Haloactinospora alba: one gene and its partner. The protein of the gene in region 1 interacts with the protein of each later gene in a pairwise test. Links are inferred from orthologs where the notes say so. Each region holds a gene or a part of one and is shown on either strand. Other genes may lie near its edges.

Region 1 (6,087 bases):
TGTTCAACGCGGCCCGCAGCGGTGTGGAGCCCACCGCCGCCACCGCCGCCCTCGCGGCCGTGGTCGGCAACGGCGCGGCGACCCGCTGGCTGCTGCTGGCGCTGCTGGCCGCGGCGGTCCTGCTGGACTACCGGTTGGCGCGTTTCTCCGCCGACACCACCCCGCCGCTTCCGGGCCGCGCGCCACTGGCGCGGTTGCGGAGCCGGGCGCGCGGCCGCGCCGTTCGGATCGCGGTGCGGGTCCCCGGGGACATCGCGCCCGTGTTCCGCCGTGCCGCCCTGGTGTGGGCGCGGTTCCCGGTGACGCTGGCCACCGCCCTGTCGGCGGTCCTGCACGAGGCGGCGGTGATGCTGGCCTCGGCCCGGCAGGGACCGGAGACGCTCGCCACCGCCTGGCGGTTCCTGCGGCACCGCCGCGCGCACGCGATGGGTGCCGCCCGGGCGCAGGAGAGGCCCTGGCGCGCGTTCCCCACCCGGGACGACCTCAGCGCGACCAGGGAACGGTTGGAGACCGCGCTGCGCTGCGCTCCCGCCGCGACCGCCGCGGCGGTCGCGGCGGCCGGGGCGGTGGCCGCCCTCACTCTTCCCGCGGCGAGCGCGCTTCCGGACGGCGCGGGCGACGGGGGAGTCGCGGTGGCCGCCGTCACGGTGCAGGAGGCCGGGCAGTGGCTCCGGGCGTTGCCCGCCCACGAGCGGCTGTGGGCGGCAGCCGCGGCGTTCGCCCTGGTGAACCTGGTCACGGTCGGGGTGGGCGTGCCGCACACCCACCCCGCGCTGCGCAACGTGCTGCGTCACCCGGGCAGCAGCCTCAGCACGATCCTGGGGGCCGCCGCTCCGGGCCAGCTCGGCTACGTCGCCGTGCCCCTGCTGGGCGGACTGCTTCCCGCAGGGGTGGTGCGGCTGCTGCGCCCCCGGTGAGGGGAGTTGTTCCTCACAGCCGCACCAGGTGCTCCAACGGGAACGGGGGACGTGCCAGCGGCCGCACCGCCAGCCGCAACAGCGCCAGCGGAGTGTCGTCACCGGCGGTGCGGTTGCCGTTCAACCGGCCGCATCCGGTGCAGCGGTGGATCAGGGCCCACTCGCCGTCCCCGCGCACGGACACGGACGGGAGCGGCACTCCGCCTTGCGGTCGCCGGGTGCGCCGTCGTCGACGTGCCTGCTCCACAGGCACACGGGACAGTGGTTGCGGTGCGCCGTCCCCGGTGCGCTGGCCGCCACGTCCGTGCGGCAGTTGAGGCAGCGGAACGACGCGGTACGGGAACGCTGTCGGTTCTGGGACACAGTGGTACTCCAGACGGGAACTCGGGTGGTGACGGGTGTCTCCGTCCTCCGAGCGCGCCCGGCGCCCCGTGCGGGAGTCGTGTCCCGCGCCGCCGGCCGTCGGGGGTCAGGCCGGCGGCGCGTCCCCGGCACGGGAGATGCGGGGCGCACTCGGAGCAGTCCGGTTCGTCGGCACGGGGCCACCTCTCTTCGTTCCACGACACCGCGGTCCGCCCGACAGTCGACCACCGCGGTACGGGCGGCGCAACCCGATTTCTCCGTACCGGTGACCGCGCACCCGTGCCAGACTGGACAGCATGCCGCCTACGTTCGCCGAAGCCCGCGTCGACCTGGGCGCGATCCGGGACAACATCGCGACCCTCCAGCGCACAGCACCCCGTTCGGCCGTCATGGGAGTGGTCAAGGCCGACGGTTACGGACACGGAATGCTTCCCGCCGCCCGGGCGATGCTGGCCGGCGGGGCGACGTGGCTGGGAACGGCGTTCGTGGAGGAGGCGCTCGAACTGCGCGACGCCGGCGTCGCCGCGCCGGCGGTCGCCTGGATCCTCCCGCCGGGCGCGCCCCTGGCCGACGCGGTCGCCGCCGGGATCGACCTCGGGGTGAGCACCCCCTCCCTCGTCACCGAGGCCGCCGCCGCGGGACGGGCGGCGGGGCGGCCCGCACGGGTGCACCTGAAGGCCGACACCGGTCTGAGCCGCGGCGGTGTCGTCGCCGAGCACTGGCCCGCCACCGTGGAGGCGGCGGCGCGCGCCGAGCAGGCGGGCGAACTGCGGGTGACCGGTGTCTTCTCCCATTTCGCCTGCGCGGACGAACCCGGCCACCCGTCCATCGCCGTCCAGCAGGAGGCGTTCGACACGGCGCTGCGGGCCGCCCGCGAGGCCGGGCTGCGGCCCGAGGTGCGTCACCTGGCGAACTCCGCGGCGACCCTGACCCTGCCGGATACCCACTTCGACCTGGTGCGGGCGGGTATCGCCGCCTACGGCCTGAGCCCCATCCCGGACCTCGCGGACACCGGCCTGCGCCCGGCCATGACGCTGCGCTGCGCCATCGCCCTGGAGAAGCGCGTACCGCCCGGCAGCGGGGTGTCCTACGGTCACCGTTACACCACCGACCGGGAGACGACGCTGGCCCTCGTCCCGCTCGGCTACGCCGACGGGGTGCCGCGCGCCGCCTCCAACGCCGCACCGGTGCTGGTCGCCGGGAAGCGGCGCACCATCTCCGGGACGGTGTGCATGGACCAGTTCGTCGTGGACCTCGGGGACGACGCCACGAACGGCCACGGCGAGTACGCCGTGCTGTTCGGCCCCGGTGACAGCGGCGAGCCCACCGCCCACGACTGGGCGAGCGTCCTGTCCACGATCCCCTACGAGGTGGTCACCCGCGTCGGCCCGCGGGTGCCGCGCGTCCACGTCGGCGTCTGCTGACGCCCATCCCGCGGGCCGCACGGGCGCTGCCGCCGCGGCCCTACCCTGGGAGGGAGCCCCGCGACGGGAACGGGGACCACCGGAACAGAGCACCACGGTGAGCCAATGTCTGACACCACAGCAGCGACCGCCGCGCACACCACCACTGTCACCGCGGCGAGTGACGCCGCCATGCGGGAACTCGGGCGGAGCCTGGCCGGCCGGTTGCGCGCCGGCGACCTGCTGATCCTCTCCGGCCCGCTGGGAGCGGGGAAGACCACCCTCACCCAGGGGATCGCCGAGGGGCTGGGGGTGCGCGGTCCGATCACCTCGCCCACCTTCGTACTGACGCGTGTCCACCCCTCCCGCAGCGGCGGACCCGACCTGGTGCACGCGGACGCCTACCGGTTGGCCGACGCCGCGGAGCTCGACGACATCGACCTGGACTCGAGCCTGGACGACACGGTCACCGTCGTGGAGTGGGGCTCGGGCCTCGCGGAGGAGCTGTCCGAGCGGCGGCTGGAGGTCGACATCGAACGCCACCCCGACGAGACCCGGATCGTGCGGTTCACCGGCCACGGCGACCGGTGGTCCGGCGCGCTCCCCGACACCGAATAAGCTGGTTGGCCGTGCTGCTTCTGGCTTTCGACACCGCTACCCCCGCCGTGACCGCAGCGGTATGCGCGGACGACGGGAAGAACGTCAACGTGCGCGCGAGCGCCTCCTCGGTGGACGCCCGCCGCCACGGTGAGCTGCTGACCCCGACCATCCGGCGGGTCCTCGACGAGGCGGGCGCCTCCCCGGGCGACCTCACCCACGTCGCCGTCGGTATCGGGCCCGGCCCCTACACCGGGCTGCGTGTGGGGTTGGCCACCGCCCAGGCGCTCGCCGGTTCCCTCGGTATCCCGTGCCACGGGGTTCCCACCCTGGACGCGGTCGCGTTCGCCTCCGGGCGGCGGGAACCGTTCATCGCGGTCAGCGACGCCCGCCGCAAGGAGGTGTTCTGGGCGCACTACGCCAACGCGGCCACCCGCACGGGCGAGATCGCCGTCGACCGTCCCGCCGACGTCGCCACCGGCGGCCTCCCGGTAGTGGGCCACGGCGCGTGGCTCCACGCCGACGTGTTCGGCGTGTCCGCCGAGGACGCCGAGCCGCTGTACCCCTCGGCCGCCGCCCTGGGCGAGGTCGCGCTCGGCCGGCTGAATGCCGGGGAGGAGCTTCCCGCCGCACGGCCGCTCTACCTCCGCAGACCCGACGCCGCCCAGCCGGGCTCCCCCAAGAAGGTGCGACAGTGACGGACGCCACCCCCGACTACGAACTGCGCCGGATGGCCGACGAGGACGTCGCCGCGGTGATGGAGCTGGAACGCGCCGTGTTCCACGGCGAGGCCTGGACCGAGGGGATGCTGCGCTCGGAGGTGGCCGAGCCCACCCGCTACTACATCGTGGCCGTCCAACCGGACCCGGGCGAGCGCATGGTCCTTCCGGGACGTCCGGGCAACCCGGAACGCGGCGAGATCCTCGGCTACGCCGGGCTGCGCATGGTCCCGCCGGAGGGCGACGTGCAGACGATCGCGGTGTCGTCCGCCCAGTGGGGCCGGGGGATCGGTGCCGCCCTGCTGACCGGGCTGCTCGACCGGGCCCGCCAGGAGGAACTGACCGAGGTCTTCCTGGAGGTGCGCTCGGACAACCCCCGGGCGCAGGAACTCTACCGGCGGTTCGGTTTCACCGAGATCGGGACGCGACGCAACTACTACCGGGACGCGGACGCGATCGTGATGCGCCGTACCGCACCGGAACAGGAACGACCCTCCGAGGGGAGTCACCATGGCCAGTAACGACGGTCACCCGCTGGTTCTGGGTATCGAGACCTCCTGCGACGAGACCGGTGTCGGTCTCGTGCGCGGGTGCGAGCTTCTCAGCGACGAGGTCGCCTCCAGCGTCGAGCAGCACGCCCGGTTCGGCGGGGTCGTGCCGGAGGTGGCCAGCCGCGCCCACCTCGAGGCGATGTCACCCACCGTGGAGCGGGCGCTGGACAGCGCGGGCGCGCGCCTCGAGGACGTGGACGCGATCGCCGTCACCGCCGGCCCCGGGCTGGCGGGAGCGCTGCTGGTGGGCGTGTCGGCGGCGAAGGCCTACGCGTTGGCGCTGGACAAACCGCTCTACGGCGTGAACCACCTGCTCGGGCACGTGGCGGTCGACCAGCTGGAGCACGGCCCCCTGCCCACCCCCTGCGTCGCGCTGCTGGTCTCCGGCGGGCACACCTCGCTGCTGCTGGTGCGGGACGTCGCCACGGACGTGCGGCTGCTCGGCGACACGGTGGACGACGCCGCCGGCGAGGCCTACGACAAGGTGGCGCGGCTGCTGGGGCTGCCGTACCCGGGCGGTCCGCCGATCGACCGCGCTGCCCGGGAGGGCGACCCGCTGGCGCTCCGGTTCCCGCGCGGCAAGCTGGGGGACGGCAGCTACGACTTCTCGTTCTCCGGTCTGAAGACCGCGGTGGCGCGGCAGGTGGAGGACGGGCAGAGCAACGGCCTCCAGCCGTCCGTGCCCGACATCGCGGGGGCGTTCCAGGAGTCCGTGGTGGACGTGCTCACCCGCAAGGCCGTGGACGCGTGCGTGGAGTACGGCGTGGGGCACCTGGTGATCAGCGGGGGTGTGGCGGCGAACTCGCGGCTGCGCGACCTCGCGGGCCAGCGCTGCGCCGAGACCGGGGTGGAGCTGCGGATTCCCCGGCCGCGGCTGTGCACCGACAACGGGGCGATGATCGCCGCGCTCGGGGCCGACATCGTCGCGGCCGGTTTCCCCCCGTCACCGCTGGATCTGGCCACCGACACCTCCCTGCCGGTGGAACGGCCGCTGGCGGGATGATCCGCACCGCCCGCGCGGCGTGCACCGGCCGGCGCACGGGTCCCGCCGGCGGGGGGTGACACGCGAGGGGGCCGACCGCGCGGGCCGGCCCCTGCCGTGAGCGTCGGAAGCGACGAGTCGGGTTCCTCTACTCGTCGTCGTCCTCGTCCTCGTCGTCCTTGCGGCGCTTCTTCTTCCGGTCGCCCGGCCGCAGCAGCGCCTCGGCGAGGGCGAGCATGGTCTCCTCCAGCGACGCCAGGCGCTTGGTGATGTCGTCGTGCGACGTCTCCACCGTGTCGCTGACCGTCTCCTCGAACTCGTGCCGGTCGGGCCGGGACTGCAGCTCACGCATCAGCGGTTCGAGGGAGTCCACCAGCCGCTGGTCGATCGCGGCGAGCTTGTCGGAGTGGTCGACCTGCGGGCGCTCCGCAAGTTCGGTGAGCCGGCGGTGCAGCTCGCTGACCTCCATGTTCGCGGGGAGCTGGCTGAGGCGCTGGTTGAGCGCCTCCAGCCGGTCGTCGACCGCCTCCAGCCGGCCGTCCACACCGGTGATGT
Region 2 (6,233 bases), on another replicon or contig:
CGGTGGGTTCACCGGCCGCCGCACCTGGATCTACCGATGGTCCTACGAACCCGAAACGTGGGCCACCATCCTGCGCGAGCACGGCTTCACCAGTATTGATTCCCGGATCCACCCCGCCCCGGAGAACGACCTGCTGGGCACCCTCATCGTCACAGCACACCGCTCCTGACCTCGGGAAGCATCGCGAGGAGGGTGGGCCGGCCCCTGATGACACCAGCAGTTCTGGCCCAGTGAACCACAACGGGCGGTAGGCGCTTGTGGTCATGCCAGGGTACCTCCGACACAACAACAGCCCCTCGGCCGAGGCCGAGGGGCTGACTGCGTTCGTTCCCTGATCGGGGACGTCACGGGGCAAGGATTACAGGTTCTCGGCGCGGACCTCGTCGAGGAGCGCCTTCCACTCCGTGGCGGAGAACGACAGGTGCCCGGCGCCCCGGTTCTGGGTGTCGCGGACCGCAGCCCTGGCCCCGGTGTCGGCGACTTCCACACAATCTTCGCCCTTGGCGCTGCTGTAGCTGGACTTACGGAAGTTTAGGTGGGATGCGGCAAGCATAATCGTCTTCCTTCATTCGAGTGTCTGTAGGCGGCGCTCCAACCACGCGCGTGATTCCTCGACGGACATCGCGCTGGCCCGGGCGCGCAACGGGGGGTGTGCGTGGCGGCGCACACCCCCTTCCCTGGGTGCTGCCACTATCTCCCAGCGCCCGGGGGGTGCTTCTATGGTTTTGTCAAGCGGCGAGAGCGGTGGGCGGTTGGTAGAACGTTCCGTCGCGCAGCATCGCGAACAGGACGTCGCAGCGTCTACGTGCCAGGCAGAGCAGGGCCTGGTTATGGCGTTTGCCCTGGGCGATCTTTCGGTCGTAGTAGGACCGTGAGGGCGGATGCGACAGCGAGGCGAACGCGGAGAGGAAGAGCGCGCGTTTGAGCTGCTTGTTTCCCCTCTTCGATGGCTGTTCGCCCTTGATCGAGGTGCCCGAAGCGCGGGTGGCGGGCGCAAGCCCGGCATACGAGGCCAGGTGGGACGCACTGGCAAAGGCCGAGCCGTCGCCCACCTCGATCACGATCCTGGCTGCGGTCCTGACCCCGGTTCCGGGCATCGAGGTCAGGACCCTCGCAAGAGGGTGGGCCTCCAGCAGGGTCTCGACCTCGGTGGCCAGGGCGCTGCGTTGCTGCAGGGTGGTGTGCAGGGAGGAAGCGAGGTTGGTGATCACGGTGGCCGCAGCCTCGGTACCGGCCACTACGACCGTCTGTTCGTCCAGGGCCGCGACGATCTCGTCGATGAGGCGCTGGGCCATCCGAGGGGCCTCGGGGCGGATCAGCTCGAGCAGGCCAGCGCGTTCGGCCTCGCGCAGACGCGCAGGTGTGGGGTGGCGCTGAAGGAGCGTGAGCACCGCGGGGTGGTCCATCCGGGGCCCACGACGCGCTCCAGGGCGGGGTGGAGCTGGGTGAGCAGCCCACGCAGCCGGTTGCGGGTGCGGGTGGCCTCGGCGGCCAGGTCGTCGTCGTGGCCTACGATCATGGCCAGCGCGGCGGTGGTCTCGTCATCAGGGGCCACATCGCCCAAGGTGTGGGGCATTGCCCGGGCCGCATCAGCGATCACCGCCGCATCACGGGCATCAGTCTTGGCCTCGCCGGGATACAGGTCGGCCACACGCCGCATGGTCAGTCCGGGCAGGTAGGCCACCGCGCAGCCGGCATCGCGGGCCACAGCCAGCGGAAGCGCGCCGATCGAGGCGGGCTGGTCGACGACGACCAGCACCGTGCCGTGCTTGGCGGAAAGCTTGTCCAGCATCTGGCGGAGTTTGGGTTCGCTGTTGGGCAGGCGCTTGTCGAACACGGTCTTTCCGGAGGGGGTCACGCCGCGGGCGTGGTGTTCGCCTTTACCGACGTCCAGGCCGAGGTAGACGCCGATGTCATCGGGGGTGTCGGCCACGTGTGCTCCTGGCTGATGATGTGTCTTCCCGGCCGTGGCGGGCACCGTCTGCCGGCATCCACATTACGAAGATCCTGCCCAGGGCGGATCGTGCTTCTATTAGCGGTCTGGCGGTGCCTTCGGTCCCAGTGACACCACCCCCCGGATCATGGGTGACAGGGGGGAGCAGTCATGCCGGGCCGAAGGCCGGGAGTTCCGTTGCGGAACTGCCCTAAAAGGTAATGGGGGGAACACTCCGCCCCCGGGCGTTCTTCCCCTTCATCTTGCGTCCAGGGGCGGCCAGACTTTCGTGTTCTCAGGGGAATGTGTGCAGGCCGATGGAACGGTATGGTCAGATCTTGACCGCATTCGCCGGAATACCGGCCCTGTGGAATCACAAAAGAATAACGCCACGCATTATCGCAGGTGGTGGCCGTGATCCCCACGCACGTGGGGATGGACCGCTGTCGTGGTGCACCACATGGGCAACTCGGGAGTGAGCCCCACGTATGTGGGGATGGGGCCGGGTGAGGTCACCTGTGAGCTGTGCTGGCAGCGGGTCCACACACGGGCGGGAGTAGGGGCGCGTTCTCAGCCTCGGTACCCCACCGGGATCGCGCGGAGGTGTGGTCGGCAGGGCGTGCGCGGTAAGGACAGTTGTGGTCTCCTGGCCTCGCCGCGGTGGTGGATGCCGCGCCGCCTGACAGTGGTCCGTTTGTGAGGGGTGTGCGTACTATGTCCGAATATCCAGAAGTTGCACACACGGGCATGCGCGCGACCTAGAAGACCAGGTCAGAGAGGATGCTCCCCGCGCACGCGGGGATGGACCCGATGTTTGAGCTCCTGGTCGCTTGGAGTATGTATGCTCCCCGCGCACGCGGGGATGGACCCTCCAACATCGAGCAGCAGCAGCTCGACTACGTATGCTCCCCGCGCACGCGGGGATGGACCCACACGGGCGTATGTCTCAAGCGACATGACCACGATGCTCCCCGCGCACGCGGGGATGGACCCCCGTGAGTCAGTACTACGAGCTGTGGGCCAACGTGAGCCCCGCGCACGCGGGGATAGACCTCAGTCCGCGGAAACGCAGGGAACGACGTGCCCCGGCCGACCACACCAACAAAAACGGCGGCCACCCGGGAGCACCCCGGACTGCCGCCGTCGTTTCGCCCGTGATCTGGAACCATGTCAGCAGAAGAGCCGACGAGGGGAATCGAACCCCTAACCTATCGCTTACAAGGCGATTGCTCTGCCGATTGAGCTACGTCGGCCGGGCGCCGCTGGCCCTACAGGCATGGTACAGGTTCGCGGCTACTGCCCAAACGCGCGGCGGCGGTTCACCTCGTACAGGGAAACCCCCGCGGCGACCGACGCGTTCAGCGACTCCACACCGCTGATCGGGATCGTGGCGACCACGTCGCACGTCTCGCGGACGAGCCGGCTCACTCCCTTGCCCTCCGAGCCGACCACGATCGCCAGCGGGTCGCTCGCAACCGGCAGCTCGTCCAGCCGGGTGTCCCCCTCGGAGTCCAGCCCCGCGACGAACACCCCCTCCTGCTTGTAGCCCGCCAACGCGCGGGACAGGTTGGTGGCCTGGGCGACCGGGAGACGCGCGAGCGCACCCGCCGACGTCTTCCACGCCGCCGTCGTCACACCCGCCGCGCGGCGTTCCGGAACGAGGAGCCCGTGCGCGCCGAACGCGGCGGCGGAACGCGCCACCGCCCCCAGGTTGTGCGGGTCGGTCACCCCGTCCAGCGCCACCACCAGCGGCGATGTGGACGACTCGCGCGCCGACTCCAGCAGGTCCTCGGCCGCCCAGTAGCGGTACGGCCGCACCTGCAGCACCAGCCCCTGGTGGGCCGCTTTCTCCTGTCCGCTGTTCTCGCACTGGCGGTCCAGCTCCGCGCGGCGCACCTCGTGCACCGTCACCCCGGCCTCGCCGGCGAGGCGGGCCGCCTCGGTCACCCGCGCGTCCTGCTCCAGGCTGTTCGCCAGGAACAGTTTCGTCGCCGGAACGCCGGAACGCAGCGCCTCCACCACCGGGTTCCGTCCGACCAGCAGTTCCGGACCGTCCTTTCCGCTCGGTGCGGTATTCCGACGGCCGGCGGGCGCGGTTCTGTCCGGGGCGGGTTTCTGCTCCGCTCTCTTTTCCTGCTTAACGGCTTTCGCGTGCTGTTTCTTCGGGTACCAGTGCCGCTGTTCGGCGGGAAGGGTGCCCTTCTTCCCCTGGAGGGCGCGTTTCCCTTTGCCGCCGCTGCCCTTTGTGGGGCCCTTCTTGTTTCTCTTGGCCGGCATTACGCCGTCCCTCCCATTGGTTCGCTGTCGCGCGGGACCGCGAATTCCCGCTCGTCAGCCGCGTCTGAGTTCCCAGCGCGGCCCGCGCGGGGTGTCCTCGACCGCTATACCCGCCGCGAGAAGCTGGTCACGGATCTCGTCGGCGGCCGCGTAGTCCTTGCGTGACCGGGCGGCCTGGCGCTGCTCCAGTGCCACGGACACGAGGGCGTCCACCACCTCGCGCAGGCCACTGTCGCCGCTGCCCGCCCACTGTTCACTGAACGGGTCCAGCCCCACGGCGCCGAGCATCGCCCGCACCCGCGCCGCGAGCTCGGCCACCCGGTCCTTGGCGCCGTCGGTGAGCGCCGCGTTCCCGTCCCGCACATGGTTGTGGACCACCGCGAGCCCCTGGGACACCGAGAGGTCGTCGTCCATCGCCGCGGCGAACTCCTCCGGCACCTCGGCCGCGGGTTCCACCGTGCCGACCATCTCGGCGGCCCGGGTCAGGAAGCCGCTGATGCGCTGGAACGCCGCGGCCGCCTCGTACAGCGCCTCGTCCGAGTAGTCGATCGTGGAACGGTAGTGCGCCTGGGCGAGGTAGTAGCGCAGCTCGATCGGGCGTACCTTGCGCACCATCTGCGGGATCAGCAGCGAGTTCCCGAAGGACTTGCTCATCTTCTCGCCGCTGGTGGTCAGCAGGCCGTTGTGCAGCCAGTACCGGGCGAAGCCGTGGCCCGCCCCCTGGGACTGCGCGATCTCGTTCTCGTGGTGCGGGAACACCAGGTCGAGCCCGCCGCCGTGGATGTCGAACGTGCCGCCGAGGTACTTGGTGGACATCGCCGAGCACTCGAGGTGCCAACCGGGCCTCCCCCGCCCCCACGGGGTGTCCCAGCTCGGCTCCCCCGGACGCGCGCCCTTCCACATGGCGAAGTCGCGGGGGTCGCGTTTGCCGCTGTCGGTGTCCGTGTCCCCCGCGCCGCGCATCTGTTCGAGGCGCTGGTTCGACAGGGCCCCGTAGTCCGGGAACGAGCGCACGTCGAAGTAGACGTCGCCGGAGCCGTCCCCGGCCTCATAGGCGTGGCCGCTGTCGATGAGGGTGCGCATCAGTTCGATCATCTCGGGCACGTGGCCGGTGGCCCGCGGCTCCACCGTCGGCGGCAGGCAGCCCAGGATGTCGTAGGCGTGGGTGAACGCGCGCTGGTTGCGCTCACTGATCTCCCACCACGGCACCCCCTCGGAGTGCGCGGTGTTGATGATCTTGTCGTCGATGTCGGTGACGTTACGACACAGGGTGACGCTGTAGCCCCTGTACATGAGCCACCGCCGCAGCACGTCGAAGTTCACCCCGGAACGGATGTGGCCGATGTGCGGTGGCGCCTGCACCGTGGCGCCGCACAGGTACAGCGACGCACACCCCTCGCGTAGCGGGGTGAAGTCGCGGACCGTGCGGGTTCGAGTGTCGTAGAAGCGCAGACTCACGTTGCCAAGGGTAGCCGTTTCACGCCCGTCACCGTTCACGGAACCCGAAATAAGGGCACGACCGCTGACCACGATCGGCCATGCCCGAAACCTCCCACCTCACCTGGTGAGCAGGTGTTCCACGGGCGCTGCCGGGCGTTCCCCGACGCGCCGCCCGTTCCCGTTTTCCACCGATACCGCGTGCGATCTCGTGTTCGTGGCATCTCCTGGGCTACCCTGCTGCGCACAATGGCCGCTAAAACCTCCACGAGACCGTCCAGCGCCGGCACCGGCGGCGCCGAACCCCGACAACGATCCGGCGCCGCCGCCATCGGACTGACCGGGCTCGGTGTGCTGATCATCGCCGCGTTCGCCGTGCTGCTCTCCTACAACGGCATCTACCAGGTGGCGCTGCAGGGCAACGTCGAGCCGCGTTACGCCCACCTGTACCCGGCGGGCTTCACCCTCCTGCTGTTGATGTCGTTCTGGACCAGCTACCTGCTCCGCGCCGCTCCGCGGCGCCGCCGGATCTGGGTCGACGTGCTGATTCTCGCGCTGATCCTGGTCGCGGCGGGCGCCAGTGTCC

What was found.
Region 2: the proteins of tsaE (region 1) and rlmB interact in binary tests that used the Escherichia coli proteins (3 or more experiments, as listed by UniProt). The link is inferred for Haloactinospora alba from one-to-one orthologs.

What each region holds. Positions count from the first base shown.
Region 1 is NZ_VFQC01000001.1:3,261,532-3,267,618, reverse strand. Bases 1,726-4,555 are described here. They hold tsaE (tRNA (adenosine(37)-N6)-threonylcarbamoyltransferase complex ATPase subunit type 1 TsaE), read left to right. Parts: upstream 1,726-2,809; coding sequence 2,810-3,301; downstream 3,302-4,555. Other genes in these bases: tsaD (tRNA (adenosine(37)-N6)-threonylcarbamoyltransferase complex transferase subunit TsaD), read left to right, coding at 4,510-4,555; rimI (ribosomal protein S18-alanine N-acetyltransferase), read left to right, coding at 4,011-4,520; tsaB (tRNA (adenosine(37)-N6)-threonylcarbamoyltransferase complex dimerization subunit type 1 TsaB), read left to right, coding at 3,313-3,978; alr (alanine racemase), read left to right, coding at 1,726-2,704. In the rest of the region: FHX37_RS14635 (PrsW family intramembrane metalloprotease), read left to right, coding at 1-917; more of alr, read left to right, coding at 1,577-1,725; more of tsaD, read left to right, coding at 4,556-5,553; FHX37_RS14600 (apolipoprotein A-IV repeat region-like domain-containing protein), read right to left, coding at 5,681-6,087. UniProt on the Escherichia coli protein: Required for the formation of a threonylcarbamoyl group on adenosine at position 37 (t(6)A37) in tRNAs that read codons beginning with adenine.
Region 2 is NZ_VFQC01000003.1:128,872-135,104, reverse strand. What follows is about bases 2,219-5,194. They hold rlmB (23S rRNA (guanosine(2251)-2'-O)-methyltransferase RlmB), read right to left. Parts: upstream 4,211-5,194; coding sequence 3,227-4,210; downstream 2,219-3,226. Other genes in these bases: cysS (cysteine--tRNA ligase), read right to left, coding at 4,265-5,194. Also shown: FHX37_RS21155 (class I SAM-dependent methyltransferase), read left to right, coding at 1-169; FHX37_RS21150 (DUF397 domain-containing protein), read right to left, coding at 359-553; more of cysS, read right to left, coding at 5,195-5,668; FHX37_RS21125 (hypothetical protein), read left to right, coding at 5,897-6,233. UniProt on the Escherichia coli protein: Specifically methylates the ribose of guanosine 2251 in 23S rRNA.